DNA from 3 places in the Paenibacillus sp. YSY-4.3 genome. Region 3 is predicted to be linked to each of the others. Evidence: predicted binding sites of a transcription regulator. Region 3 holds the regulator's gene; each other region holds the start of a gene.
The links. The regulator NrdR, encoded in region 3, represses ribonucleotide reductase genes. The targets are predictions, from matches to a motif close to AACACNATATATNGTGTT.

Region 1 (10,212 bases), on a different contig from region 3:
CGCAGACTGGAATACAATACATAACAATGCGGCAGGTCCGAACTGGATGAATTACAAAGGTGCGAAGCCGCTGCAAACGGCGGAGAATCAAAGTCTCGTAAATTTCACCTATGAGATTCAGCCGGAAATTGCCGTATCCTATCATTCGGCAGGACGGATTTTGTATTGGAACTATAAGACCGCTCCCGCGAACCTGGAGCGCGATCGGAAGCTGGCCCAGAGCTTTGCCGCAAAAACGGGGTATAGTCTGGTTCAGCCGACAAGCAATCCTTCCGGTGGAGGATATACGGACTGGTTCATCAGTACATTCGGGCGTCCCGCCTTTACGCCGGAAATCGGCATCAAGACGGGGGAAGCGCATTTGCCGCTGTCCGCTTTTGCTGAGGAATGGAAACGAAATAAAGGGATCGGCATATGGCTTGCGGACGAAGGCTACAGACTGTGGCTGAGCAGCAATCGCAACCGGGCCGAGCAGCCGCTGGAAGAGGGTGCTTTGACGATTACCGAGGCGCGGGACGTATACAGCGAGCCGAATTTTCTGTCTAAGGCGACAACCCGTGTAAGCCCGCAAACCTTACAAGCAGCGGCGAAGGTAGGCAACTGGTACAAAATTCAAACCGATGATGGTACAGGATGGATTTATGAGCCCCATCCGCGGCTCGGTACGGCTGCCGAAGTGGTGGATGCCACCATAGAACTTAAACAGGAAACCGGCTTTTATGAGCAGCCATTCGACCGGACGACAGAGAAGGGCAGACTTGCTCCGATGATCGTTCAGGCCAGTAAAAAGTGGGATGACTGGTATTTGGTCATGACGCCGATCGGCGAGTACTGGATAGAATGGGCGAACTAACCGGTATCATCATGCGAATATTGATGGAGGAGGAGTGCTTAAGCGAAATGCTTAAGCACTCTTCGTTTTATTTTTACGGGATTGTATTCCGCTTACGATCCAGTAGATCGCTGGAATCACAAATTCAGTAAAGATCAGTAGCGGCGGCAACCCCTTGACAAGCAAGAAATCCAGCTCGACCTGGGAGCGAACCAGAAGCATGGATAGAATACAGGAAAATGCCGTAAATGAAAGGGCGAGCGGTTTGTGATCCGGCAGTTTCACGAGCAGTGATATGCTGTAGACAGCGATGAATACCATAAAGGAGACTTTAATAAACAGACTGGTCAGCCACATGACGATCAAAATGGGGTCCAATGTTTCCACAAAGGACCCGGTGCGCAGGGAACGGACGAGATCCAGGTCGGGATAAGTCAGATTGGCTGCCAGCTGCGGACCTAGAATCATCAGGATCGGTATCACGTGAGACAAAATAATAATGGTGGAAGATAGGATCGTTATTGCCATAGTTCGATAGACTTTTTTCGGTGTTTTAATGTAAGGCATAATCAGAAACAGGAAGGAAAACTCCCCGAAAATAACGACGGAATCGTAGACGGTCATGCCGATCTGCTTAAAGTCCCAATGGTTGATAAGAGCCGGAAGTACTTCAATGTGCATGGCTTGCGTCACCATGAAAGGAGTGCTGATATAAGCTAAAGAACTAATAAAAAAAATGCCCAAAGCTGCTCGAAAGACGGTCGTGACCCCGGAACGTACGCAGTAAGCAACGCAGGATCCGAACATCAGCGCGATTACCCATGACGGAGTTCCCGGCAAATAAACTTGAATGAGAAAATTCTCAAGCTCACGAAGATTAACCGCGGCGAGGAGCAGATTCATTACGGCAACAACCAGAATAAAAAAAGCATGCGGCACTTTGCCCACAATGCTGCCGCCATATTGGATGATCGTCTCGTTCGGACGACGTACGGTAACTTTGTAGGCAGGGTACAGAAGAAGGATGCTGAGTACGGCTCCAATAATTATGCTCACGGGTGTGGAGTAGTGGCTGTTTTGGATGTACAGGCCCGTTAAGAAGGCGATGGTCACCGTAAAAATGTATAGATTATAAACCGAAAATATTTGCAGTCGAGTAATCTTCTCCATCAGTTGTTTCCTCCCGGGATCAATGCGGCATGTCTACAGCCAGCGGCTCAAATAGCGGTAGAGCCTGTGTAGTCCTACTTCGAAGTTCCAGTAGTCCTTAACAAGGAAATGAGCCTCCAGCAAAACGAGCAATACGGCAATCACCGTGACAAGCTTCCACAGCTTGGTCGTGCCATTATGACGCTTGCGCCAATCGGACCATTCATACAGTGCAATTAGAACAAAAACAAGGGCAATCACAATCACGTGCCTTCTCCCCATTCCGTTCTGATTGACCGGTAAGCTTCACCGGTTCCGCGAACTCTAATGTTTACTGAAGCTTCAATATCCAGCCCATTGGCATAAAATTCATTCCAGTTCGATCGAAATTTTTTCCACACGTCAGGGTGCTTCCAATTAAAGTAATTTCCCATTTGGAAGACGTCAGCCTTAGCGGTGCGCGTCGATTGGATCAGTTGCATAATCCGGCTTCTAACTTCCTTGTTCAGCTCTCTTTGCAGAAGAATAAGCATTTCATCGTTCTGAAGATCGAGCTTGGAGTCGGAGGACAGGATTGATGCCGTCCCTCTAATTACCAAGCGAACAGCGGGCTTGTTTTCCTTGAGTTCGGCTATAAACTTCGTGGTGACGTCGTCTACGTTGAAAATGACCTCCTTACCGTCGGTAGGAGACTCAATTTGAAACGTCATCTCTTTGATGTTGGAATAGAGCAATAAGGCGGTTTTCATTTCTTCCTTATTCAACTGCTTGTCGATCATTCGTCCTTTGACAAGCATTGCCGCTCCGTCAACGCCGAGCCATATTTCGCTTTTCTCCTTCTTGACTACTCTTTCCGGGGCTTTGCTGAAAGACAGCATAGGTACAAGAACATCCCCCGAGCCGTATCTGGCAAGAAGAACGTCCCTAAGTGTAGCATCAATGGTCAGACGATGGGTGATATAGGATTTTAGAATAACTGAGACGAAGCGCTCGAATGTCGTTGGGGTTTCCACAAGTTCCAGTACCTTTCCCGGAGTTACGAATAGATTGGCGCTAATGTGGAAGGTGATACGCCGGCTGATAAATTCCAATACAGGATCGATGCCATGCTTCGCCAGGGCGCTGCCGATGACGACAATACGCGTTTGCCCGAAAGTAATTCTTCTTGATATGTCGCTTTGAATGTCCTGCAGGGCTTGCGGCAAATTTTGCCCCGTTTTCGTAACAAAGGCGAACGGATCCTTGCCTGAATCGCCAGACCCTCCGACTTGTCCGGGGATCATGCGGTTCGGAAGCGGGAAGCCGAGAGTCAGTTCGAATTGTCCATCATCCGTTAGATCAATCATCATCAGACTACAGAACGCCCGGTCATTGAGCTCTACAGACGACCAGCAGCCACTTGTGGTCAAGATGATAATCGCAGATAGTATGGCAAGAAACGGTCTGCTTCTCAGCTTATCCAATGCTCACTCCTCCTTTTGCTTCTCCCAGCCGCGGGGATTTTTCTTCAGGCGTGTATCGTTGCGGGTTAGTGCTACAGGCCGTTTCTTCATCGCCCACCATGGGGCGCGGTATAATGTATCGTTCAAATCCGCTTTGGCTAGCGGCGTGAGTGGGTACAAATAAGGCACTCCGAATGATTTAAGGTTTAACAGATGAATATAAATAATGATCAGCCCGCAGGTGACGCCAAACAAACCTAACATTGAGGCTAAAGCCATGATCGGGAAGCGGAGCAGCCTGAACGACAGTCCAAGATCGAAGTGCGGGATAATGAAGGACGCGATTCCGGTCAGCGAGACAATGATGACCATGGCGGCCGAGACGATCCCTGCTTGCACCGCGGCCGTACCAATGACAAGCGCGCCGATAATCGACACAGCCTGGCCAATTGATTTCGGAATACGAACGGAGGCTTCCCGCAGCGCTTCGAAAAAAAGCTCCATCATGAATGCTTCGACAAAGGCAGGAAAGGGTACGATTTCTCTTGCCGCAGCGACGGTTATCAACAGCTTGTAAGGAATCATTTCCGGGTGAAACGTAGTAATGGCAATGTACAAAGACGGCAGCAGCAGGGAAACAAAAAGAAACAGGTAGCGGACCCAGCGAATCCAAGTGGCGGCGATGTACCGCTGAAAATAATCCTCCGCTGTCTGCATCAGCATAGTTATGGTGACTGGAACAATAATCGCGGAGGGAGTTCCATCGACGATAAGCGCTATGCGTCCTTCCAGCAGCGATGCGCTGACGATGTCAGGCCGCTCTGTATATTCAACCTGCGGAAATGGAGAGAAGGGCGAGTCTTCGATGACCTCCTCGAAGGTCGCAGTTCCAAAAACCGCATCAATATCGAGATAGGACAGTCTTCGCTGGAGTTCTTGGATAAGCTCTGGCTTGCAGATCCCTTCCATGTAGGCGATAACGAATCTCGTATTCGTCTCGGAGCCCAGATTAAGTTCCTCTATCTTGAAATTTTTGCTCTTCAATCTTCTGCGCAACAGCGATAGATTCGTATCCAGGCTCTCATTAAAGGCTTCCCTCGGTCCGCGGATGACCGATTCGTTCGGGGCTTCTTCGATCGCCCGTGTAGTTAAGGAAGAAGCGGAAGGGAAAGTCATGATCCTAGGTTCACCCTCAATAATAAGCGCGATTCCGAAGCTAAGGACGGTGGTAATAGCCTCGTTCGTCTCCGTGACGATTTTGATTTCGGAGACGGAAATCGCTTGGTCGTCAAACAGGTAATGAATAAGGTCGCTGTTCTCCGATCCGCTAAAATCCAGCAGACTGCGCAGTATAACGTCTTGAATCGTCGTCTGGTCTGCCGTGCTCCTCAAGTAGACCAAGGTACAACGACGTCCTGTTTTAACCTTGAATTGGCGAAAGACGATATCCGAACAATTAGCGAGCTGCTGCTTCATCCATGGCACGCGGTCATCCTGCCGCCCTGTGTTGCTGGAAGGAGAAGCTTCGCTGTCTGAAGACAAATTTGCAGGTAACGCCTTGTGTACATGCTTTGGGAGTTGAATGGGGCTATTATTCTTGCGTTGTCTCCGCAGCAGTCTTAACCATATTGACATGCGCTGGGCTCCTCCTTATTGGAATCTGTAGGTAATATAAAGATTTGCTTAATGCTGACTTTTTATTCCGCAGCTTCCTTGCAAGCTGTTATTATAGTTAGAGAAGAACGCGGCAAGGCCAGATTGGAGGCAAATATGAGAATGTCCTATCAGCAAGTCAAATGGTTAATCCTTGCCATTCCTACGATAACGATCGGCATCTGGGAATTTGTGAGGCATGAATATTTATTATCTGTAATATCGATGGAGCTGGGGAACTGGCTGTCCCCGGCCATCGTATTTTTGGTGTCGGTTCTCTTGCTGACGCAGCTGTTCAAGATGATGGAGCAAATCCAGAAGGAGCTGAATGAGGCAAAGGCGCTTAAGGCTGCCTTGGAAGAACGGGAGAAGATCGCCCGGGAGATTCATGACGGCATAGCGCAATCCTTATTTCTCTTAAATGCTCAAGTGAGCAAGATCGAGAAGGCGCAAGTGAACGACCAGGTAACTTTTGAGAAGTTAAAGAACAATATTCATCGTACGAATACCTATGTTCGTGAAGCGATCGCGAATTTGCGCCATCCGGCGGCGCCGGACTCCGTATCATGGATGCAGGGTATCGATAGCTTGATCCAGGAGCTAAAGAGAGAATCGGATCTGCATATTAGAATAAGCTGGGATATTCCGGAAGAGCGATTATCGGTTCGCGATAAAATCGAGCTGCTTGCTTTGATCCGCGAATCACTCCTTAATATCCATAAGCATGCGAGCGCGAAAGAGGTGCGGATTCAAGGACTTCTCATTGACGGGGGATGGCAGTGCTCCGTCACCGATGACGGGGTGGGCTTCGACATGAACGGCAATCCTGGCAGCCATAGCTATGGCATCAAGATGATGCAGGATCGGGCGGCCATGATGAGATGGGGCTTGGATATTGAACGCAGCGGCGGACAAACGATCGTGACGATTCAAAAACAGTCGATACCTTGACGATGCCTATCGTACGACATATAATGAGAACGATTATCAGTATCATTATTTTTAATTATAGAAACAGTTTAGGGAGAACTACATATGGCTGAAATGTTAGAAACAACGCAGACGGAGGGAAGTCTACCTGTGCTGAAGAGGCGGACAAGGCCGCTTGTTGTCACTTTGATCCTGTTCGGGGGGATTGCCGCCTTAATCTTCGGCATTATGCTATCGGTCTCATTCGGAGCGGCGGACATTGATTTTGTAACGGTATGGGAGGCGGTTTTTCGCTACAATCCAGAGCTGACGCAGCATCAGATTATACAGGAAATACGTCTGCCCCGCGTACTTGGCGGAGTCATGATCGGTGCGAGCTTCGCCGTCGCCGGCGCGCTTATGCAGGGAATGACCCGCAATCCGATGGCGGATTCCGGGCTGCTGGGGCTTAATTCAGGCGCAGGCTTTGCGCTGGCGCTGTGCTTTGCTTTTTTACCGGGATTATCATTTAATATGCTCATTTTATATTCCTTCCTCGGTGCGGGGGCAGGTGCAGGGCTCGTCTTCGGGATCAGTTCGCTGGCAAAGGGAGGGGTTACTCCTGTGCGCCTGATATTGGCCGGGGCAGCGGTCAGCGCGCTGCTGGTAGCTCTTAGCGAGGGCGTAGCGCTGTATTTCCGGGTTGGTCAGGACTTGGCCTTTTGGTATGCGGGCGGAGTTGCCGGCACGAAATGGTTTCAACTGAAAATCATGCTCCCTTGGGTCGGGGGCGCGCTGCTCGGCGCGATGATGCTCTCCCGGTCGATTACGATGCTAAGCTTGGGGGAAGAAGTCGCCGTCGGTCTTGGGCAGCGCACGGGGCTGGTCAAGCTGGCAGGGACGGTGGTCGTACTCATTCTGGCGGGATCGTCGGTGGCTGTCGTCGGCTCCGTCGGTTTTATCGGACTGATTATTCCCCATTTGACCCGGTTTCTGGTCGGCGTCGATTACCGGACAATCATACCTTGCTCGGCCATTCTCGGCAGCCTGCTCGTCGTGTTTGCCGATTTGGCGGCAAGAATGATCAATGCACCGGCGGAAACGCCGCTAGGCGCTCTTATCGCGTTAATCGGCGTTCCGTTCTTCCTCTATCTGGCACGCAAAGAGAGGAGGGAGTTATAGATGGAACCTGTACAGGCAGTAAATTCGACTTCGGGAAAACGCAGAATGCGGCGCGGCATCTTGGTGATGGCGATATTGGGCATTTTGATCGTTTGCGCTTTTATTGTGAGTATGAACACAGGGTTCATTCGGCTGTCGCCAGTGGATGTCATCAAAACGCTGTTCGGCATGGGTACGGAGAAGCAGGCGCTTGTGTTGTTTGATTTTCGGCTCCCGCGCATTGTCATTTCGGTGCTCATCGGTGCAGGACTAGCGGTCTCCGGCTGTATCCTGCAAGGGTTATCCCGCAATCCGCTGGCGGATCCGGGCATCCTTGGCATCAACGCTGGCGCAGGGCTGATGGTGATGCTGTATGTATCCTTTTTTCCAACGACATCGTTTCGCTCTGTATTCCTGCTTCCGGTGCTTGCGCTGCTCGGGGCGGGGTTGACGGCTGCGCTCATCTACGCGCTGTCGTATAAGCGGAATGAAGGCGTGTCGCCGACAAGGCTCATTCTTACGGGGATTGGCGTAGCGGCTGGAATTAGCGCGGCGATGATCGTGCTGACGCTAAAGCTTGATCCGCAGAAATATCAGTTTATGGCGACTTGGCTGGCAGGCAGCATCTGGGGCTCCAACTGGAAATTCGTGCTTGCGCTGCTGCCATGGATCGTCGTGCTGCTTCCCTTGGCGTTCTATAAAGCCCGGGTAATGAACGTCCTGAACCTGGGGGAGAATTCGGCGACAGGGCTTGGCATGCCTGTGGAGAAGGAGCGTCTGCTGCTGTTGGCCGTGGCGGTTGGCCTGGCGGGCTCCTCGGTTGCAGTAAGCGGCGGCATCGGCTTCGTCGGCCTGATCGCTCCGCATTTGGCGAGGCGGCTCGTTGGACCAAAGCATGAGCTGCTGCTGCCGGCATCGGCCATGACCGGGGCGCTGCTCGTTATCGTTGCCGATACGATCGGGCGCTGGCTGATGCAGCCTACGGAAATCCCGACAGGCATCGTTGTTGCCATCATTGGGGCACCATATTTCCTCTATTTGCTGACAAAAGTAAAAGGTTAAATCGCTGAAGCTGTGGCGTACCGCGAACAGGCGGGGGTCACAGCTTTTTTTGTTGGGGAAATACCTCTTGATTAATTTAAGGAAAACAGGTATATTACAAACACGCACTATATTTGGTGTGGTTTAAAGACAACATACACCATATATAGTGTAATGCTTGGGAGATAAGGAATTACTCCAATTTGAATGATGACTGCCGATGGCTCATCTACTGCGGGTGGGCTATTTCTTTGCGGGAGGGAACAGCAATGCTCGTTGTTTTTGATTCGAAGACGGGTAACGTCAAACGATTCGTTAGCAAGTTGGATGTGGAGCATATCCAGATTCGAGACGGCTTGGTCGTTGACCAGCCATTTGTACTCATTACATATACGACAGGCTTCGGTCAGGTTCCTCAGACTACTTTGAAATTTCTTGAGGATAACGGAGAACTGCTGCAGGGCGTTGCCGCAAGCGGCAACACGAACTGGGGCGTTCGTTACGGACTGGCTGGAGATCAGGTTGCGGAGATGTATTCGGTCCCTTTATTGATGAAATTCGAGCTTAGCGGCACCAAAAAGGATGTCGAGAGATTTATACAGGAGGTTAAGCAAATTGACTACACTAACGCCAACTCAACCACTTTCGCAAACGCAAATACCCAATTGGATACAGCTTAATAATGAAATTATGGTGCAGAAGAACGGGCAGTTCCAGTTCCATAAGGATCTGGAGGCGGCGCGCAGCTATTTTGTCGATTACGTGAACCAGAATACGGTATTCTTCCATGATCTGAAGGAGAAAATCGACTATTTGATCGAGCATGATTATTACGAGGCGGAGCTGTTCGCAAAATACGAGTTCGCCGATGTGAAGAAGCTGTATGAGGATCTGTATGCGCGCAAATTCCGTTTTCCATCCTTTATGAGCGCCTTCAAATTTTACAACAACTATGCCATGAAAACGAATGACGGCTCGAAGTTCCTAGAGCGATACGAGGATCGAATTGCCGTTACGGCATTGTTCCTTGGTGACGGCGACATCAAGAAAGCCGGAGATTATGCAGATGTACTGATTTCCCAGGAGTATCAGCCGGCTACGCCAACATTCCTGAATGCGGGCAAGAAGCGCCGCGGGGAGCTCGTCAGCTGCTTCCTGCTTGAGGTAGATGACTCGATGAACGCCATCGGGTTCGCGATTAATTCCGCGCTGCAGCTTAGCAAAATCGGCGGGGGCGTCAGCCTCAATCTCAGCAAAATCCGCGGGGCCGGCGAGCAAATCAAAGGCCTTGACGGTAAGGCGAGCGGCGTACTGCCCGTGATGAAGCTGTTCGAGGATGCATTCTCCTACGCCAACCAGCTGGGTCAGCGGGACGGCAGCGGCGTCGTCTACCTCAATTTGTTCCATGCGGACATTCATGAGTTTCTGGATACGAAGAAAATCAACAGTGACGAGAAAATCCGCATCAAGACGTTGTCCCTTGGCGTCGTGGCGCCAAACAAGTTCTTCGAACTGGTAGAGCAGGATAAGGACATGTATCTGTTCTATCCGCATACCGTCCATCAGGAATACGGCATCCATCTGGACGATATGGATTTGACGGTGATGTACGATGAACTCGTGAACAACCCGAAAGTACGGAAGAAGAAAATCGTGGCGCGCGATCTGATCATCAAAATTGCGCAAACGCAAATGGAATCGGGTTATCCTTACATCATGTATGTGGATAACACGAACGAGCAGCATGCCCTGAAGAACATCGGGCGCGTGAAGTTCTCCAATCTGTGCAGTGAGATCGCGCAGCTGAGCGAAGTGTCCACGATCAACGATTATAACCAGGAGGATGTGATCCAGCGTGACATTTCCTGTAACCTGGGCTCGCTGAACATCGTGAATGTGATGAAGAACCAGCGGATGCGCGAGACGGTTCATCTGGCGATGGACGCCCTCACTGAGGTCAGCGACCGTACCGAACTGGAGATCGTACCTTCTGTGGCCAAAGCGAACCGGGAGCTGCATTCTGTC
Region 2 (10,212 bases), 200 kb from region 3:
GTCGGTTTTACAGGAGTCGCTTTATCGCAGCAGCTTGTTTCTCTTCTAATTACATATGTCGGTGAGACGCTTGGCTGGAAATCTACCAACTCCCTACGTACAAAATTGGCTTCACACTACTTGCAGCTTGGTATGGTTCATCAGAAAAAATATACATCGGGCGAGATCATCGAACGAATCGATGGAGATGTTAACGTTTTACAAGGCTTTTTCTCGAACTTATTTATTGAGTTATTGGGAAACATTCTTTTAATCGTTGGTATTAACGGCATCATGTTCTCCTTGGATTGGAGAATCGGCACTCTTCTTGCCATATTTACAGTGTCAGCCCTATTTTTGCTATCAAAGGCTAGACAAGTCGGAATTCCTTATTTTCAAAAATTACGAGCTACTTATGGGCATTTCTACGGCTTTATTACAGAGTATTTTGTCGGGTTGGAGGATATTCGCTCGAATGGATCTAGTCCGTTTGTAATGAAGCGGTTTTATAGTTTTCTTCATAAACTTTTGTCGGCGAGCATTGCTGTCAAATTAAGCAGATACTTGATACAGTCTGCTTCTTTATTGTTATTCTCAATCGGCAATATGATCTCCTTTACAATCGGTGCTTACTTATTAAGCACAAATCAAATTACAATTGGTACGCTATTTATGATTATTAATTTTACGAATCTCCTTGTACAGCCAATTGAGAGTATCCGACTGCAATTTGAGGAATGGCAAAAAGCAGACGCAAGTATCCACAGGGTGAAAGAAATATTAGATATTCAGCCTATGACTTTTGGGCACAAGGAGCTTAAGCACGAGGCCAGTGCTTCTGTTGAATTCGAGAATGTCATATTTCGTTATGAAGATGATCAAATCACCTTAGACGGAATCGATTTCTATTTGGAACCACATACAAAGTTAGGTTTGTTAGGACGAACTGGCAGCGGTAAATCCACGTTAACAAAACTGCTGCTCCGATTCTACGATCCTACCGAAGGCAGCGTGAAGATAGACGGTATTGATATTCGTGATATTTCGTTACGATCACTAAGAAAATCCGTAGGGATAGTTACACAAGACGTCAAGTTGTTCCGATCTACTTTGCGCAATAATTTGTCCGTATTTGATCCAAGCATAGCCGATGACCGTATCCACCGGTTAATTGAAGAATTAGCACTAACCAAATGGTATAAATCGTTTCCCCATGGCCTTGATACGCCGTTATTGGATAATGGCATCGGTGTCTCGGCTGGCGAAGCGCAATTAATCTCCTTGATGCGTGTATTTTTGATCAGTCCTAGGGTCGTAATCCTAGATGAAGCATCGTCAAGGCTAGATCCCGCTACTGAATTATTAATACATTCTGCAACTACTAGGCTTTTACATAATCGAACTGCAATTATCATTACACACCGTTTATCAACGGTCGAAAAAGCCGACAAAATTATGATTGTAGAACGAGGCAAAATCGTCGAGTTTGGTTCTCGCGATGCACTGGCAAGAGACGAGCATTCACAGTACCACAAATTATTGATTACCGGTGGAATGGAAGTGTTGGTATGAAGACTTATCAATATATGTGGACAATGATCCGCTATCGCCCATGGTTATATATAATAAACGGAATCGTATGGATTCTTATACATTATGGACCTATCGTTCCAGGCTTAATCATAAGTAAGCTGCTCGACACATTAGCCATTGAATTGACATTGAATTCACATGTTTGGATGCTTACTGCGCTCCTGCTCGCAACAGCGCTCGCAAGAATTGTTTTACTGATTTGCGGAGGATTAACAGATGTCCATCACCGCTTCTCCATGAGTTCTTTATTGCGAAGGAATATGCTGGAGCAGTTAATCACATCCAATTCCGAGAAAAACTCGGTAGGCGACACCATCATCAAATTCCGTGAAGATGCGGATCAAATAGAAACCTCCATTAGTTGGACTCTGGATGTCACGGGCAAAGTGATTTTCTCAACGTTTTCGTTCATGCTTCTCTTTACGATCAGCAGTAAAATCACCATGTTAATTTTCTTACCTTTAATTTTTATTATTACCGTATCCAACTTGTCGAACCGCAAATTGAAAAAATACCGGCATGCGAGCAGGAACTCTTCTAGCGATCTTGCCTCTTTTGTTGGAGAAATCGCAGAAATGACACCGGTTATCCAATCGTTCCAAGCTGAAGAACGGGTAATTGACAGATTCACCAAACTGAACGAAGAGCGCAAAGGCTTCATGATCAAAGACAAAATGTTTTCTTCGTTCTTAAATTTATTGGCATCAAATACAGTAAGCATCGGAACCGGCCTAATCTTGATAGTATCCGCCGGAGACATTCAAAATGGTACGATTTCGATCGGCGATTTTTCATTGTTTGTATATTATTTAGCTTTTATTACAGAGTCAACTCAATTTTTCGGAGTGTTTCTAGCTTCCTATCGACAAGCCGGCATCTCATTTTCAAGAATGGCACAGTTCTTCACGCCACAAAACGAGTCTGCATTGGTAAAGCACCATTCACTCAAAACTGAGAACGTTAGTGAGGTCAAGGTTGATAAACACGATCCTCTTCAACTTCTTGAAATTCACTCATTGTCATATCGATTTAAAGAATCCGACAAAGGAATTTTCGATGTTAGTTTTAGGTTGCCAAAAGGCAGCATCACCGTTATCGCTGGCAAAGTAGGATCAGGGAAGACGACATTACTTCGCACCATACTTGGGCATTTACCTATGCAAAGCGGAGAAATCAAGTGGAATGGCGATATCGTCAAGACGCCGCACTCCTTTTTTGTGCCGCCAAAAAGTTCATACACGCCGCAAACACCGATTCTGTTTAGCGATACCATTAAAGAGAATATATCTTTAGGCATGCATGACGACAACGTCATCGACCGGGCAATCTATACAGCTGTCCTCGAAGAGGACGTACCGGAATTCAACAATGGGCTCGATACTCAAATTGGTCCTAACGGTGTAAAGCTTTCGGGAGGACAAATTCAACGTACCGCGCTTGCGCGTATGTTTGCACGAGATGCCGATTTCTATGTTATGGATGACATTTCAAGTGCAGTGGATGTAGTAACAGAACAAAAAATGTGGGCAAGAATTAAGGATTTATCCAATAAAACCTTCTTAATTTCCTCCAACAGGAGAGAATGCCTTCAGTACGCTGATCAAATCATTGTATTGAAAGATGGAAGAATCATGGATCAAGGGTCTCTTACAGATCTTTTAAGCAGGTGTAAGGAAATGCAAGAATTATGGAACGTTGAATGACCAGGGAATTCTACTGTACGACAGCAACGTGTGACCACGTGAATACGAATTTCTCCTACCGCTACTGACATAAGTTGGACAAATGAGCTCAAGACCTTCTAACTCGTGTAATTAGCCGGTAACCTATCAATATGACAGCTAATTACTTTGATTAGAAGAGCGATTTTTCGGAATCGTTCAGTGTAATCATTTTATCACCCATTTCACCTTTTTTTCCAATCATCATAAATTATAACAAAACAAGCGATCAATCGAGATACAAGGTTAACCGCCTTCTCGATGATCGCTTGTTTACAGTACCACACTTGGCCACTCTTCTAATTTTTCCAAAAACAAAAACCACTTATTTCATCACAATTATTTATTCTAGCTTACGAACACTTGCTATACCCGCAGTTCGCGCAGGTTTTGCAGCCTTCTACGTTCAGCAGCGAGGCCGAGCCGCAAGACGGGCACAGGTCGCGCGAAGTAGTTGGTACGCCGACATGAGAGCCGTTGCTCGTAACGCTGCCCACAGAGCTTGCGCTTGCTTGTCCCAGCTCCTCGTGATGAGCCACAGTCGCAGCTACCGGCGCCGGATCATGATCATCGTAAGGGCCATGCTGTACATGACTTTCCAGTGCCTTGGCCACGGCATCGGCAATCGACTCGACGCGATTCGGTCCGAAGCCGATGGCTCCGGAGCCGCCAATGCCTTTCAGATGCTTGATCAGCAGCTCCACCTTCTGTCCATGGTCGCCGTAGCGCAGGAACAGGGAGCATACGCGGCCTAGAGCTTCGGCCATCGCGAAGACGTCTGAGCCCGCTTTGCCGACATTGAGGAAAATTTCGCTCGGAATGCCGTTCAAGTCGTTAATCGTAATGTACGCCATGCCGAATGGCGTATTGATCTTATACGTTGCCCCGTGAAGGACTTGTGGACGCTTCTTGTACTGTTTATCGAACACCGTCTTCTCGCTTGGGTCCACGCCGGCAGACAGTGTTTGATCCGGTCCGCTTAAGGAAGACTGCTCCGCGCTCGTTGCCGAACCTTCAGCGCCAGCCGAAGCACCCGCAGCAGCTTCACTCTCGGAAGATCCCGTTGTCGCATTTGCTTCCGCTTTATCCTCTTTCTTCTCCGTCTGCAGAACCTGAACGTCGCGGCTGCCATCACGGTAAATCGTTACGCCCTTGCAGCCGAGGTCGAACGCCAGCTCATACAGGCGCTTCGTCTCTTCTACCGTAAAGTCGGCCGGACAGTTCGCCGTCTTGGAGATCGAGCTGTCTACCCAGCGCTGGATGGCCGCTTGCGCGCGGATATGATCCTCGGCGGACAGATCCATCGCCGTCACGAAATAATCAGGCAGCTTCTCGCCCGGATGCGCATCCATCCATTCCTGCGCGATCGGCACAAACTGTTCGTCGAAGCCCAGACGGCTCTGACGGTAATATTTGAACGCGAAGTAAGGCTCGATCCCTGTCGATGTGCCAACCATCGTTCCCGTACTACCCGTAGGCGCCTGGGTAATGATCGTAACATTGCGGACGCCTTTCTCGCGAACCGCTTCACCAACCTCAGGGTATACCTCGGTCATCACCTTCATAAATCCGCTTTGCAGATATTTGTCAGCCTCAAATGCCGGGAACGAGCCCTTCTCTGCCGCAATATCCGCTGAAGCAAGATAAGCTTCCTTCGCAATAAATCCATATAATTTATCGAGAAATTCCAGCGACTCTGGACTGCCGTAACGGATGTTCAGCTTGATCATCAGCTCGGCCAGCCCCATCGTGCCAAGGCCTACACGGCGCTCGTTCTTCTGGTTTTTCTCGTTCTCTTCGAAATGATAAGGCGTCTTGTTGATAACATTGTCCAGGAACCGCACCGAAATACGCGTCGTCAGCGCCAAGTCGTCCCAGGCAACGTCATGCTTGTCCTCGTCATAGAATTTGGACAGGTTCATCGCCGACAGGTTGCACACGCCCCAACCAGGCAGTCCTTGCTCCCCGCACGGATTCGTACAGATGATCGGGTTAAAATACCAGCTGTTCGACATCTGGTTGTAGTATTCCATAAATACGACGCCCGGCTCAGCCGATTTCCAGGCCGATTCAATGATTGTATGCCAGATCTCCCGCGCTTTCACGGTACGGAAATGGTTGACTCTCCGTCCGGCAGCCTTCCATTTGTCCAGGTCGCCGTCCCATACTTCATTGTAATCCTCATAAGTCGTATCCGGGAAGACGAGCTCCCAATCCAGATCTTCCTTCACAGCCTTCATGAAATCGTTGCTGACGCAAACCGACAGGTTCGCGTTCGTCACTTGGCCCATCGTTTGCTTAACTGTAATGAAATCAAGCACATCCGGATGCCAATCGTTAATCATCAGCATCAGCGCACCGCGGCGGCTGCCGCCCTGCTCGATCAGACCGGTCGTATAGCTGAACAGCCCGCCCCAGGATACGGCACCGCTGGATGAGCCGTTTACGCCTTTGACGACAGCTCGGCGCGGCCGCAGCGAGCTCAGGTTAATTCCGACTCCGCCCCCGCGCGCCATAATCTCGGTCATTTCAGACAGCGTCTCCATAATGCCCCCGCGGCTGTCCTTCGGCGAAGGAATTACGTAGCAGTTGAACAGCGTCAACTCATCACTGGCTCCGGCGCCAGCGGCAATGCGTCCGCCCGGTACCAGCTTCCAATCGTCCAGCACGTATCGGAACTTCTCCTCCCAATCCTGCTGCAGCTCTGGAGTAGCCTCCACCGAAGCCATGGCGGAAGCAAGGCGGTCCCACATTTCTTCCGGTGTTTTCTCGATATTCAGCGTCAGCTTCTCTACATCTGATTGCACGAGTTCGCCGGAGCGGGTCTTCACCGTAACCATCCGTCCATCACGAGCTACGACCTCACCTACTTCTTTCGTAGGAAACTTCGGATCATCCTTGGTCAGTACAAGGACCACGTCGCCGACCTCCGCATGGCTCGGATCAGGATTTTTCCAGGCGTACCGGTCCAAAAAGATTTTTTCGCTAAGTCCCTCCAGACGTTGCTTCTGCTCTGTTTTCAAAGAAAACACCCTCCTCGTAATTTATAATTTGCGCCCTTATTCTACATCGTCCGCAGTGAATTGTCGGTTACTGTCGTGACATTCATCACTGCATCCAACCTCTCCTGGACGCAAAAAAATGTCGGTAGCTGCGCAGGTGCCTTACCTGCACAAATACCGCCGATTCCTGTCTGTTCTCTAACCTTTTTCTTATTTATTTATAACCCTCATCCACATCACATAAACGATCTTTATATGTATAAATCACAATATGTAGTGGGCGAGTATCATTATACTACACAACATCTCGATGTTACAGCTTGACTTCTCTGAAAATTAAGGCAGATTAATGGCGTTTGTCCCCTATGATCTCCTCTTTGCTTGGAATCCCTCTATTTTTCGTTCCTTCCTTTGAAAAAAACGCTGAAAATTTTCCACGTCCTACCTGAAACCCCGATCAGCCACCTTCACTTTTAGGGTTGCCTGCTTCCCTATATCTCATCCTAGGCACCCTACTTTGCTTGTCCCCTGATATGCCGATTTCAATCCGCCCAACAACCTAATGAAGCTCCGCACGCCAGACATAATACGACACATCCTGACACAATCACGAGCTCCCGCTCCCGAAGTTATGAATTTCTACTTATTCGTCCATACTACATCTACACGAATTAGAAGATGACAGATAAGGGAGGTTTACATCATGAGTCCGCATCCTCCAAATCCCGTACGTCCTTCCGTGCAGGCCGGTCCCCCGATCGAGTTCGACCGATCCTGGTACGAGGATTTGAACAACCGCCTGAACAAAGGCGGACCCTGGGACGACTGGAAGCTGTTTAACCTCGCTATGGAGGCGGAGAACGCCTCGCTCGTTTCTAGCTTTGAAGAGATCCTCAGCCTCTCTCATATCCACGGAGTAGAACCGCTGGCTCATCAGACGGAGACCGCCCGCAAGGTGCTGTTCGAAATGCGCGGCCGGGCGATTCTTGCCGATGAAGTCGGGCTTGGTAAGACGATCGAAGCCGGACTGATTCTCAAAGAGTACATGATTCGCGGACTTGTTCGCAAAGTGCTGATCCTAGTCCCAGCCTCACTAGTGCTCCAATGGGTTCGCGAGTTGAACCAGAAATTCGCCATCCCTGCCGTGGCCCAGAAGAAGCAGTATTCCTGGGACAACGATATCGTCGTCGCCTCTATGGATACCGCTAAGCGCGATCCCCATAAGGAAATTCTGCTTAACAACGAATATGACATGGTCATCGTCGACGAAGCGCACAAGCTGAAGAATAAGAAAACGACCAACTACCAATTCATGATCCAGCTGCGCAAAAAATACTGCCTCCTGCTCACCGCCACACCAGTTCAGAACGACCTGAGCGAGCTGTTCAACCTGATCAATCTGCTGAAGCCGGGCCAGCTTGGCGGACAAGGCGATTTTGCCACCAACTTCGTCGTCGATAAGCGCATCCCGAAAAATGAGGAGAAGCTCAAGGAAGAGCTCTCCAAGGTCATGATCCGCAACCGCCGCAGCGACGGCGACCTGGAATTCACGAAACGGATCGTCCGTAACATTCATGTCGAGCTGTCGCCTGAAGAGATGCAATTATACGATGGCGTTACTTCCTTTGTCAAAGACCAATATCATGCAGCAGGCGGCGACCTCAGCAGCATGCTCTCGCTTGTTACCTTGCAAAGGGAGGTGTGCAGCAGCCGGGACGCCGTATTCGTTACACTTGTCAATTTATCGAAGAAGCTGGCCCCCGATTCCCCGCTGCGCGACCGCATCTGGGATTTGGTCGGCATCATCAAGACGATCCAGGCGAACAGCAAGGCGGAGAAAGCGATGGAGCTGATCCGGGAAATGGACGACAAAGTGATTCTGTTCACCGAATACCGCGCAACCCAGGAGTACCTGCTGAAATACTTCCGCGATCGCAGCATGACAGCTGTGCCGTACCGAGGCGGCATGAACCGCGGCAAGAAGGACTGGATGATGGATCTGTTCCGCGGCCGGGCCCAGGTGATGATCGCTACCGAAGCTGGCGGCGAGGGAATCAACCTGCAATTCTGCCACCAGATGATCAATTTCGATTTGCCCTGGAATCCCATGCGGGTCGAGCAGCGGATAGGCAGAGTACATCGACTGGGACAGAAGAACGATGTGAAAATATACAATCTATCGACAAAAGGCACGATCGAGGAGCATATACTCAACTTGCTCCACGAGAAAATCAATATGTTCGAACTGGTCATCGGCGGCCTCGACGTCATTTTGGAGCGTTTTGAGAAAGAGCACTCCCTGGAGAAGAGCATCTACAAAATCCTGCTGGAATCACAAAACGACGAGGAAATTTCCAGCCGCGTAGCTTCCCTGGGCAATTCCCTGCACCAAATCAAGGCTGAACTGGGCAAGGAGCCTTCGCACGACTCGTCCAGCGGCAATCTTACTGAACACATGGGGAGCTGATAAACAATGACTATGACCATGGAGCAGATCCAGCAGTATGTGCTGGCCTATCTTAACATTACCGAATGCCAGATACTTGAAAAATCACCCCATCACGTGACCGTCAAGTTGTCTCTCCAAGCGGACAAGGATTTAACGAATCGCCCTTATTATTGGAGCTTCATCGAGCGTACCGGAGCCGAGCCGCAAACGATGTCCTTCAAGTTCGTCTTCGACGCAGAGCGCCATGATGCAGAACTTGCCGCAGCCGAGCAAAATGCGCCGCAGCCGCAGGAGGATCAAATCCTCGGGCGCCATTATGGGGCGCTTCGCCCCCTTCCCGTGCTTGGCCCGGCGAGGATTCAACGCGAGGATCTGGCTTTCGGCAGCCCGCGCCTGAAACAAATCTTCGATGCGGCGCTTCGACGGGGCCGCTGCGTCTATTTATTCGAGAACGCTACGCCAAAACAGCGGATGACCCTGCTGCCTGCGGCTTACGAGCCGTGGCTCGGGGTCAATTTCAAAATCGAGTATTGCTGCGATATGAAAAGAGAAGAACTGCGCTCGCTCGGCATTTCCCTGCTGACCGGGCAAATCGACACCTCCTTCAGCTCGAGACTGCAGTCTCTCTCCCTCGTCCCCCGCGTGCCGGAGAATGTCCATATCGAGCCGACCAAGCTATCCATGGAAGAGGGGCGCGATACGCTCGAGCAAATCATCCGGACGGAAATCGAAGCTTGCGACCAGACCTGGGCCGAAGATGCCAACGAGCGGCTTCAGGAGGAACTGCTGTTGATCGACGGCTATTATACCGATCTTCTCCGCGATCCAGATGAAGAGAAGAATAAGCTGGTTCAAGAGCAATACGAATCGCGCCGTGGAGAAATTCGCTGGCAGTACGAGCCGAGGATTGTCGTATCCGCAATAAACTGCGGCATCTTCCATTTGCGTCTGCGGCGGTAACGAATAATTGACCCTTCTCGCTAAAAGACCGCAAAAATAGAAGTAGTCCGGACCAAGCCCCCGCGACAGGTTGAGACAACCTTCTTGACGACTCTCTTTTAAGATAGAAACAAGTCAAACGCGATAAATTATTCGAAAGCTGGTGATCGTTTATGTTCATGTTCCGCTTTCCTTATAAAATATGCCTTGTTATGCTGCTTGGCCTGGCCCTCCTTGCCGCTCCCTTGCCGAGCCTGCAATTTGTACAAGCCCGCGATCAGGAGGGCTTGCTCATCCCATCGGCCTTACTTGCCCTTGCCCCTTCCGCTCCGGCCCCAGAGGAAGCGGTCCGGTTCGCCGAGCAATTAATCGGCAAGCTCTCCGCCAGTAAACCATTTACGGACTGGAAGGGAGCCCGCCCGGAATTCCAGCCCCTGGGGCCGGGCATGCACGCCTGGCTCGTGACACTAACCCAGGATGGCAAGCCTGTAGGCTATCTCATCCTCGGCGCCCGGCCATCGGGCGGCTA
Region 3 (10,212 bases):
CTGAAAGCTCATTCCCCTGTCCCTTCCTAATTGAAAATCAAGTTATGCCTCATCCCGAACTATTCCGAATATATATTATGATAACAGAGCGCCAGGGTTTTAATCAAAGAAACTGGCCCGTAAGTAATAAAAACTAAAAAAGGCGCCGAAGTAAAAGACCTCGCACCTTTAGTCTACCTGGGGCCTGAATGAAATTAACTTACCTGTTCGTTCGCCTGAATTCCAGCTGGCCTAGATCTAACTCGTCCCTTTCTCGGACTTTGTCTCCTTTAAGCGCAGCCTCCGCCATTTCCAAATGAACCAAAAAATCAGCAATGCCCCAACGCCCGTGCATATGTACTTCAAGTAATTCTCGACCAGAGTAAATATATGCTGCCACTGCTCGCCGAACACATAACCGATGCTTACGAATACAAATACCCAGAGCGCGGCCCCCGCGTAGGCGTAAAACGCGAAAGTCTTGAAGGGCACCCGGATAATTCCCACGAAATAGCCGAAAAATTGCCGGACGCCCGGGACAAAAAAGCTAATCAGCAGCATTTTATTGCCATACCGGTCGTAGGTACGCCTCGTTTTCTCAATTTGGGATGGTTTAAGAAATATCCATTTGCCGTAGCGCTCTACGAGCGGCGCCCCTACCTTGTATCCGATCAGATACGTAACTGTAATTCCGATAGCCGCTCCGGTAAAAGCCATGACCATCGCCGGAATCCATCCGAACACACCTTTATAGGCTAAATAACCTGTAAAAGTTAGCGTCGTCTGCCCGGGCGGCAGCGGCAAGGCGATAAAATCTATGGGAAGTCCAATCAGCAATACCAAATATCCGTACTGCTTGAACATGAGCTCAATCCACTCTAACACATTCATTAGAAATCTCCTTATTTCAAACCAATGCTTCTCGAACGTTAAATATGTTACCAAGCCCTTGCATCCGTTTCAAGAAAAATATCACGCACCACCATCTGGGCTATAGCATAGGATGTCAGCAGAAAGCACTTTGCATGATTAGTGGAGGTTAAACCTATGGCGTTAAGTGAAGGGAAGCAAGTGGTCTATCAAGCCAATCCAAATGCCGTCCAAACGGTTAAGAGTATGAAGGATCATCTGCATAAAATCTGCAAGCAACATGCGAATCGTCCTGTTCGCGTCCAAACGGTAGAAGGGATAACTTACGAAGGCGTATTGTCCCACACAGACGGCGGCCTGCTATTCCTCGTCATTCCTGGCCAGCAGACCGGCAAAGATCCGGATCCGCCATTCGGGCCGTATGGTTACGGCCAAGACCAGTTCGGAGGTTACCCGCAGCAAGGTTACCCGGGACAATATGGGAGTTTTGGCCAACCGGGCTATCTAGCTCCCCCCGTCCCGACCCCTTATGGTTCACCCGGATATCTGCCCCCGGCTCCCTACGGTTCCGAAGAATACGGCTACAGCCGCGGATTGTTCGGCTCCTCTTACTATAACAATGTCATTCTCCCGCTAGTGCTGTATGAACTGCTCGTGATTACCTTGCTGTCGTAAAGTTCATATAGTTATTTCGATTACTTGTAGTCTATCCAATAACTCATGAATAATAGACATTTTCTTCCGTAATAACTATTGTACTCGAACACCTCAGGATACGCCAATGTATGCTAATTTCATAAACAGCCCGTTTCAAAAAAGGCAGGCCGGGATACCTCAATCCCGCCTGCCTTTATGGTTCATATGCCTTTTCCGGCATTATCCAAATCTTCCGGAAATATAGTCGTCCGTCCTCTTTTCCTTTGGATTCGTGAAAATTTTGTCCGTGTCATCAAACTCGACGACCTCCCCCATTAGGAAGAACGCTGTCTTCTGCGAGACCCGTGCCGCTTGGTGCATATTATGGGTTACGATAATAATGCAGTATTCCTTCTTCAAATCGGCGATTAGCTCTTCGACCTTGGAACTAGATACCGGGTCAAGCGCCGAGGCAGGTTCATCCATCAGAATGATGCTCGGGCTAACCGCAATGGATCTGGCGATGCATAGCCGCTGCTGCTGCCCGCCGGACAATGCAAGCGCGGAACGGTGCAGTCTGTCCTTTGTCTCATTCCAAAGCGCGGCTTTCGTCAAGGATTCTTCGACAATCTGATCCAGCTTCTTCTTATCCTTGATCCCGTGATAACGGGGACCAAATGCAATATTTTCGTAAATTGATTTATGGAAAGGGTTCGGTTTTTGCCAGACCATCCCGATCTTTTGGCGCAGAAGCACTACGTCGGTTTTGGGATCGTTGATATTCTCATCACCGATCCATATTCCCCCGGTAATTTTTGCACCGCTAATGAGGTCGTTCATCCGGTTCAAACTGCGCAGGAATGTTGACTTCCCGCAGCCGGACGGGCCGATCAACGCCGTCACCTGCTTAGTTTCGAAGTCCAGCGAGACATTTTTGACCGCCTGCTTCTCCCCGTAGTACACGCTCAAATCCTTGACGGATAGTTCGATATTGCTCATAGAGGCTCCTCCCTATTTCGTTGCTGTAAATTTCTTATGCATGACACGCCCCAGCCAGCGGGCCAAAAGATTGAACGCCAGCACGGTGAGTATAAGTACGGCTGAGGCTCCTGCAGCAATTTCCGGAGCATCCGGAGCCAAACCTTCCGAATTGATTTTCCAGATATGAACGGCCAGCGTCTCGGCAGGCCTGAACGGATTCAAGGGAGACATCGGGCTGAACGGATTCCAATCCGTGAAGTCGAGTCTCGGGCTGCTCATTCCCGCGGTAAATAACAGAGCTGCCGCCTCACCGAACACGCGGCCCGCAGCGAGGATTGTGCCCGTCAAAATAATCGGCATCGCAATCGGCAGCATAATCGAGCGAATCGTTTTCCACTTCGACAGGCCGAGAGCCAAACTTGCTTCCTTTTGGGCTACCGGCACGCTTTTCATCCCCTGCTCCGTAATACGCACCATTAGCGGCAAGTTGAACACGGTCAATGCGAGGGCGCCAGAGAACAGCGAGAAGCCGAAGCCGAATACGTTAACGATAACCAGCAAGCCAAACAAGCCAACCACAATAGACGGAAAGGAGGACAGCACCTCAACGATCAGGCGTATAAAATCAGTCACTTTTCCCGGCTTCGCATACTCGCTCATATAAATTCCCGCGCCAATTCCTAGCGGAACCGTAATTAGCAAGGTCAAGACGAGTAGAAATAGGGAATTGAACAACTGCGGCCCGATCCCGCCGCCTTCCTTAATCGTCTCCGGTGGGGAAGTCAGGAAGTCGAAGCTGATATGTCCTAGCCCCCTGACCAGAATGAAGCCTAGAAGTCCGGCCAATATGAGGACGATAAAGCCGGCCAAAGTCACAATGACCGCGGTTGCGATTTTATCTGCTGTTTTTGCGCTCATCGATTAGCTCTCCTTTCCAGCCACCGTACTACGAAGACGAAAACAAAAGTCATCATCATCAGGATGAGAGCCATTGTCCACAGAACATTGTTCTGCATCGTGCCCATAACGGTATTACCCATGCTTAGTGTAATGACGCTCGTCAAAGTCGAAGTGGATTCGAACAGCGAACCGGGGATATGCGGAGCATTCCCGATTACCATCTGAACGGCTAGCGCTTCCCCGAAGGCCCGCGCCATACCGAGAACGACACCCGTCATCAGAGCCGGCAGCGTCGTAGGCAGCACCGTACGGTACAGCGTCTGCCACCTCGTTGCTCCAAGCGCGTAGGAACCTTCCTTCAGACCCGGAGGCAGCGCGGCCAGCGCATCGGTGGCAATGGACGTAATCGTCGGGAGAATCATGATCGACAGCACGGTGGCACCGGCTGCAATCCCTAACCCCTGCCCCGGAAATACGTCGCGGTAAAATGGCACGATGACACTCAGGCCCACGAACCCGTAGACAACGGAGGGTATTCCCGCCAAAAGCTCGATGACAGGCTGCAAATATTTTCTACCGATTTTCGGCATGATTTCAACCATGAAAAGAGCCGCACAAATACCTAAGGGAGCAGAAATGAGCGCAGCGAGCAGCGATGTGCTGAACGATCCGATAATAAATGGCAAAGCGCCGAAGAACGGAGGCTCCCCGTCCGGCTTCCACTGCGTACTGCCGAATATTTCGGCCACGCTGATTCCGTCCTTTATAAACGTGCTTAGTCCTTTGGTAGCCACGAAATACACCATGGAGAAAATAGTGACTACCAAAAGGACGATGCATAGCGATGTAAATATTTTACCGGTCCATTCTTCGATTATATGTTGCTTTGGCTTTTGTCTTCTGCCGGTATGAGCCATAAGACCTCTCCCTTTACACAGCACAGAGAGAGGCAGAAGAATCCGCCTCTCGTCTTGCCGAAATGATGTCGTATATTATTTCGTAATGTTGCCGTCTACGTCGCGTTTTACTTGCATTTTTCCGGCTGGAATGTAGCCAAGCTCAACGACATCGTTATTTTGTACGTCATCAGAAGCCATGTACTCAAGGAATGCTTTTACAACTTCGTTTGGCTCGCCTTTCGTGTACATGTGCTCATACGCCCATACCGGATAGCTGCCGTTAGCAACATTCTCTTCGTTTGCATCGACGCCGTCGTATTTCACAACTTTGATGGAATCGTCGAGGTAAGACAGAGCAAGGTAGCCGATCGCGCCTGGCGTTTCTTTTACCAGCTTTTTAACCGTACCCGATGAATCCTCTTGGATAGAGCCTTGAAGATCTTCCGTTTTCGTGCCTAATGCATATTTCTCGAACGTCGCGCGCGTACCCGAGCTGGACGGTCTGTTTACGATTTGAATTTTTTGATCCTGTCCGCCGACTTCTTTCCAGTTGGTGATTTTACCTGTGAAAATACCAACCAATTGATCCTTCGTCAGATTATCAACTGTGATGTCAGGATTGATGACTGCTGCCATAGCTACAACCGCTACTTGGTGGTCAACCAGTTCGCCCGCTTGAGCTGCATCCAGCTTCTCTTCGGCAAATACGTCGGAGTTGCCAATATCAGCTTGTCCCCCGGAGACTTGCGTCAAGCCTGTGCCGCTGCCGCCGCCTTGTACTTGGATAGAAACCTTCGGATTTTGATCCATGAACTTTTTGGAAGCTTGATCCACCAGTGGTTGAAGTGCTGAAGAACCAACAGCAAGGATTGAACCGGATAGTTCAGATACTGGTGTTTCATTTGCCGGAGTTTCGTTAGCAGTACCTGGAGCTTCTGCCGGATTATTGGACTTCGCCGCGTTATTTGGACCGCATGCGGCCAACGTGAATGTCAATGCCAAAGTCAAAACTAACATTAAACTCTTTTTCATTGTTTAAGTTTCCCCCTCATTTGTTTGTACAATCTGATTATAGAAACCGAATATCAAACCCATGTATGAGTTTTGTAAACTCTGTGTAAAAAATAAAAATAAAATACCCGCTTCTTTCACTTATCGTGAATTAAACGGGTATTTATTATTCCAATTTCTTAAATTTTACTGTCGCTCTTCACACTTAGTTAGCATTTGAGGTGCCGCCAATAACTCTATGCACTATCCACGCCCCTGCGGCTGCGCCAATCACACCGCATGCGCTCACGATCGCAACCATATCGTAAGATTGCCAGTGAAGCAGAAAGCCGATTCCGCTGCCAAACGTTGTTCCGGCTAAAAATCCAAGCGCCATTCCGGCCTGGCTGTTCCATTTCATGAACGCAAACCTCCAGCGTGTCCAAATTAGACGGTCGGACTATATGGAATCCGACGGGCCACTGCTCTTTGAGAGCAGGCCTTTCAATTCCTTCATGAACATATTGATGTCCTTGAATTGACGATAGACCGAAGCAAATCGTACGTATGCTACCTCGTCTACCGGGTACAATTGTTCCATAATAAGCTCCCCGATTTCCCGGCTCTCTACTTCGGCGTTAGCGGTATGGCGCAGCGACCTTTCCGCTGCCGACACGATCGATTCAAGCTGCTCGACGGATACCGGCCGTTTCTCGCAAGCGCGAATCAAGCCCCGCAGCAATTTCTCCCGATTGAATTCCTCCCGGCTGCCGTCCTTCTTGATGACAATCAACGGCATTTCCTCCACCATCTCGAAGGTAGTGAATCGGCGGCTGCATTTCTCGCACTCCCGCCTGCGGCGGATAGAACGGTTCTCGTTCGCCGGTCTAGAATCCAGCACCTTCGTTCCGGAATAGTCACAATATGGACATTTCAACGTGTATTTACCCCCTTTTTATAAAGAAATTTGGTTAAGCTATCGTCACTGTTGTCGGAAGCGTCAAGGAATGCCAATAAATAACTAAAATATTCGTAATGAAGATGTCTATTTCGGCACATAATACTTTTACCACAAGGAGGTGAACATATCATGGCCCAAAATAATAATTCTTCGAACGACCTGGTGGTTAGACAAGCTTCCGGCGCTCTGGAGCAAATGAAATATGAAGTAGCTCAGGAGCTTGGCATCTCTTTCCCACAAGATGGATATGCCGGCAACCTGACTTCTTACGAAAACGGTTCGATTGGTGGTTTCATCACCAAACGTCTGGTAACTTTGGCCGAGCAGCACCTGGCAGGCCAATATCAATAATTAAGCTAGGCTCAAGGAAGCATTGGCGCAGGCCCCAGCCTGTCCAATGCTTTTCTATCATAAATGAGTACCGTTATCTTAAAGGCGCTCGTAAATGTCAACGTATTGATCGTAGTAATGAGTGACTCTCTGCACATAATGCCTCGTTTCGCCGAACGGAATATTTTTGACCGATTCGAGCTTCCCGTCCCACCTGCCGCTTCGCAGCCAGTTCCGGACATTGGTCGGCCCCGCGTTATATGCTGCAATCATGGCGATCTCATTTCCATCGAACTGTTCGTGCAGCGATTTCAAATACCAGGTTCCAATCGCGATATTCGAATCGCTCTCTTCCTTTACCTTCTTTAAAGATACATCCGGCAGCTTCGACTGTTCTATGACCCATTTCGCAGTATCCGGCATAATTTGCATGATGCCGAGCGCGCCCTTCTTCGATTCGGACCCTGTCTTGTAATTGCTCTCCACCCGAATGATCGCTGCCACCATCAAGGGATCGAGATTGTGTTTCTGTGCATGAATCTTAATTTCCTCTTTGTAATGAATCGGGTAAAATAAGGCCAACCATTTGGAATTAAAAAATAAAATTACAGTAAAACCGAGAAACAACAAAAGCAGCACTCTTTTTTTACGCAGCCATTTCATAGCAAAACCTTGTTCCGCCAAAAATCTTCGATCTGCAACTCCGTCTTGTCCATTCCGAGGCTATTATCAATCAAAATATCCGCCCTCTCCTTCTTTTCCTCAATATCCATTTGGGCTCGTATTCTTGCCTCTGCCTGCTCTAAAGTCAGTCCGTCTCTCTGCATCAGCCTGTTAAGCTGCACTTCACGGGGCACATACACGACCATCACTTGTTCAAACATCGTTTCCAGTCCGGATTCATACAGCAGCGGTATGTCCACGACGACAAGTCGTTTAGGATCCGCCGCCTCATGATCTGCCATCCGCTGCCTCATTTCGGCGCGAATGGCAGGATGGGTAAGACCATTCAGCGCTTTAAGCTTCTCCGGATCGGCGAAGACGATTTCGCCCAGCTTTTTGCGGTTTAATGTACCATCATCATGGATGACGTCCGGCCCGAACCGCTCCTGTACCGCCTGCAGCACAGGATGCCCGGGCTCCATTACCTCTCTGGCAATAACATCGGCATCGATTAAAGCGGCTCCCCGTGTGACCAGCATTTGGGAGACCGTACTTTTGCCTGTTGCGATCCCGCCCGTCAGCCCGATATTCATTGATTCACCTCGCTATCCCTTTTTACTTCATACTTGGGGCTAGGCCGTTTCGACTTTCAAATTGTCCGGGTCATATCATGACCCTATTCTCTCTCTGCCTGAATGCTCGTCCAGCGCACGAACCTGGCAAATCGGACAATAATGCGTCCCCCGGCCGCCAACCACGCTCTTCTCAACCGGATGGCCGCATTTTACGCATGATTCGCCTTTGCGCCCATAAATTTGCAGCGAATGCTGGAACATTCCCATCTCGCCTTGGCCGTTAACATATGATTTAATGGATGAACCGCCAGCTTCGACCGCATCGGTCAAGGTAAAGACGATCGCTTCATGAAGCGTTGTCCACTCCTGCGCCGACAAGGTGTTCGCCGCACGCTCCGGATGAATCCCTGCCCGAAACAGAGCTTCATCCACATAAATATTGCCGAGGCCCACCACATATTCCTGATTGAGGAGAGCAACCTTGATCTTCGTCGATCGCTTGAACAACAACTCCCGAAGAACGTCTGCCGTAAAGGTATCTTCCAGCGGCTCGAGCCCCAGCTTCATCAGCGGCTTCTCCTTAAATTCCTCCCCGGGGAGGAACAAATGCATCGTGCCGAATTGCCGGACATCCTTATATCTAAGCTCCGTGCCATCGGTAAACCGGAAGATGACATGGGTATGCTTCTCTACTTCCTCATTCTGATCATATACCCCGTACCTGCCTTCCATCCGCAAATGGGAGACCAGCACGAGCTGATCCATAACAATTCTTAAAAATTTGCCGCGTCGGCCAACATCTACAATAGTATGGCCCGCCAGTTCTATCTCAAACCGCTTGATATCGTCGGGACGCTGAATAATTCGCGGCAGCAGCACCTTCACCGACTCGATCGTCTTTCCGACGATGAGAGCCGACAATGTCCGCCGAACGGTCTCCACTTCCGGCAGCTCCGGCATGTTCTTTCACCTCAAACTTTAATTTATCTTGATCAAAAGCGATCTTTTTGAACTACCTCTAACTATTTGGCTTCGTACCAGTTGGATCCGTAGCTTACCTCCGCCTTCAGCGGTACCGACAACTGTAATGCCTTCTCCATCGTCTCGGGTACGAGCTTGCTCATCGTCTCCACTTCCTCCGGCGGCACCTCGAACACCAATTCGTCATGCACTTGGAGCAGCATACGGCTCTTCAGCCCATGATTGCGCAGCGTCTCGTCCATAAGCACCATCGCAAGCTTGATGATATCCGCTGCGGTACCTTGGATCGGCGTATTCATGGCCGTACGCTCGGCGAAGGAACGCAGGTTGAAGTTGGACGCGTTGATCTCAGGAAGATATCGTCTGCGCTCAAGCAGCGTCGTTACATAGCCGTTGCGCTTCGCCTCTTGAACGATCTCATCCATATAACGGCGCACGCCTTTAAAGGCCTCGAAATATTGTTCGATGAACTGCGCAGCTTCCTTCCGGGTAATATGCAGGTTCTGCGATAACCCGTAATCGCTAATTCCATAAACGATTCCGAAGTTCACGGCCTTGGCCGAACGACGCATGTTTGCATCCACCTGATCCTGAGATACACCGAAAACGTCCATGGCTGTCTTTGTATGAATGTCCATATCATGTAGGAAAGCTTCCTGCAATCCCTTATCTTCCGATATATGCGCTAGCACCCGCAGTTCAATCTGTGAGTAGTCCGCTGCAAGTATAGACCAGCCCTCTTCGGACGGCACGAACACCTGGCGGATTTTGCGCCCTTCCTCCAAGCGGATCGGAATGTTCTGCAAGTTCGGATATTGACTGCTGAGTCTGCCCGTAGCGGCAATCGTCTGTCGATAGAACGTGTGGACCTTCCCAGTATCCTGGCGAACCTCCTTCAGCAAACCTTCTACATAGGTCGATTGCAGCTTCGCTAGCTGGCGGTATTCCAGAATGAACTGGACAATCTCATTATATGGTGCCAGCTTCTCCAGCACCTCAGCATCCGTAGAATAACCCGTTTTCGTCTTCTTTACGACCGGCAGTTCCAGCTTATCGAAAAGAACCTCGCCGAGCTGCTTTGGCGAATTCAGGTTGAATTCCAAGCCGGCGATTTCATAAATCCGCTTCTCCAGCTTGCTGATCTGCGCTTCGAACTCTTTGCCGAGCGCGGCTAGCGCGTCGCGGTTAACCGCAATCCCCTGCTTCTCCATATCCGCTAGAATGCGGGACAGCGGCATTTCCAGCTCAAAGAACAGCCGGTTCATTTCATTTTTCTCAAGCTCTTCCTTTTGCAGCGGAATCAAACGCAGCATCGCCAGCGCCTTGCGGGCCAAATGAAGGCTGAGCGTTTCGGGATCGGGCACCTTGAACTTGGCACCTTTCCCGTATACCTCGTCATCCGAAAGCAATTGCGGCAAATGATATTTGGCAGCCAGTCCGCTGACCG

Region 1: nrdI (class Ib ribonucleoside-diphosphate reductase assembly flavoprotein NrdI) is a predicted target of NrdR. The motif match lies at 8,344-8,361, and genes of this name have one in related genera.
Region 2: ACYUJT_RS03705 (adenosylcobalamin-dependent ribonucleoside-diphosphate reductase) is a predicted target of NrdR. The motif match lies at 6,559-6,576, and genes of this name have one in related genera.

Annotation. Positions count from the first base shown of each region.
Region 1 is NZ_BAABMC010000003.1:105,283-115,494, reverse strand. Features, by position in the region: gene ACYUJT_RS11270 (M14 family metallopeptidase) at 1-853, shown strand, start outside; gene ACYUJT_RS11265 (GerAB/ArcD/ProY family transporter) at 905-2,002, opposite strand; gene ACYUJT_RS11260 (hypothetical protein) at 2,036-2,248, opposite strand; gene ACYUJT_RS11255 (Ger(x)C family spore germination protein) at 2,245-3,444, opposite strand; gene ACYUJT_RS11250 (spore germination protein) at 3,448-5,058, opposite strand; gene ACYUJT_RS11245 (sensor histidine kinase) at 5,194-6,027, shown strand; gene ACYUJT_RS11240 (FecCD family ABC transporter permease) at 6,112-7,167, shown strand; gene ACYUJT_RS11235 (FecCD family ABC transporter permease) at 7,168-8,208, shown strand; gene nrdI (class Ib ribonucleoside-diphosphate reductase assembly flavoprotein NrdI) at 8,457-8,867, shown strand; gene nrdE (class 1b ribonucleoside-diphosphate reductase subunit alpha) at 8,878-10,212, shown strand, end outside.
Region 2 is NZ_BAABMC010000001.1:793,661-803,872, reverse strand. Features, by position in the region: gene ACYUJT_RS03715 (ABC transporter ATP-binding protein) at 1-1,551, shown strand, start outside; gene ACYUJT_RS03710 (ABC transporter ATP-binding protein) at 1,548-3,275, shown strand; gene ACYUJT_RS03705 (adenosylcobalamin-dependent ribonucleoside-diphosphate reductase) at 3,647-6,316, opposite strand; gene ACYUJT_RS03700 (DEAD/DEAH box helicase) at 6,999-8,762, shown strand; gene ACYUJT_RS03695 (YqhG family protein) at 8,769-9,704, shown strand; gene ACYUJT_RS03690 (hypothetical protein) at 9,857-10,212, shown strand, end outside.
Region 3 is NZ_BAABMC010000001.1:598,200-608,411, reverse strand. Features, by position in the region: gene ACYUJT_RS02800 (DEAD/DEAH box helicase) at 1-12, opposite strand, end outside; gene ACYUJT_RS02795 (DedA family protein) at 238-870, opposite strand; gene ACYUJT_RS02790 (hypothetical protein) at 1,027-1,524, shown strand; gene pstB (phosphate ABC transporter ATP-binding protein PstB) at 1,726-2,484, opposite strand; gene pstA (phosphate ABC transporter permease PstA) at 2,497-3,384, opposite strand; gene pstC (phosphate ABC transporter permease subunit PstC) at 3,381-4,283, opposite strand; gene ACYUJT_RS02770 (phosphate ABC transporter substrate-binding protein PstS family protein) at 4,359-5,297, opposite strand; gene ACYUJT_RS02765 (hypothetical protein) at 5,482-5,676, opposite strand; gene nrdR (transcriptional regulator NrdR) at 5,716-6,192, opposite strand; gene ACYUJT_RS02755 (small, acid-soluble spore protein, alpha/beta type) at 6,346-6,567, shown strand; gene ACYUJT_RS02750 (lytic transglycosylase domain-containing protein) at 6,646-7,209, opposite strand; gene coaE (dephospho-CoA kinase) at 7,206-7,802, opposite strand; gene mutM (DNA-formamidopyrimidine glycosylase) at 7,878-8,744, opposite strand; gene polA (DNA polymerase I) at 8,807-10,212, opposite strand, start outside.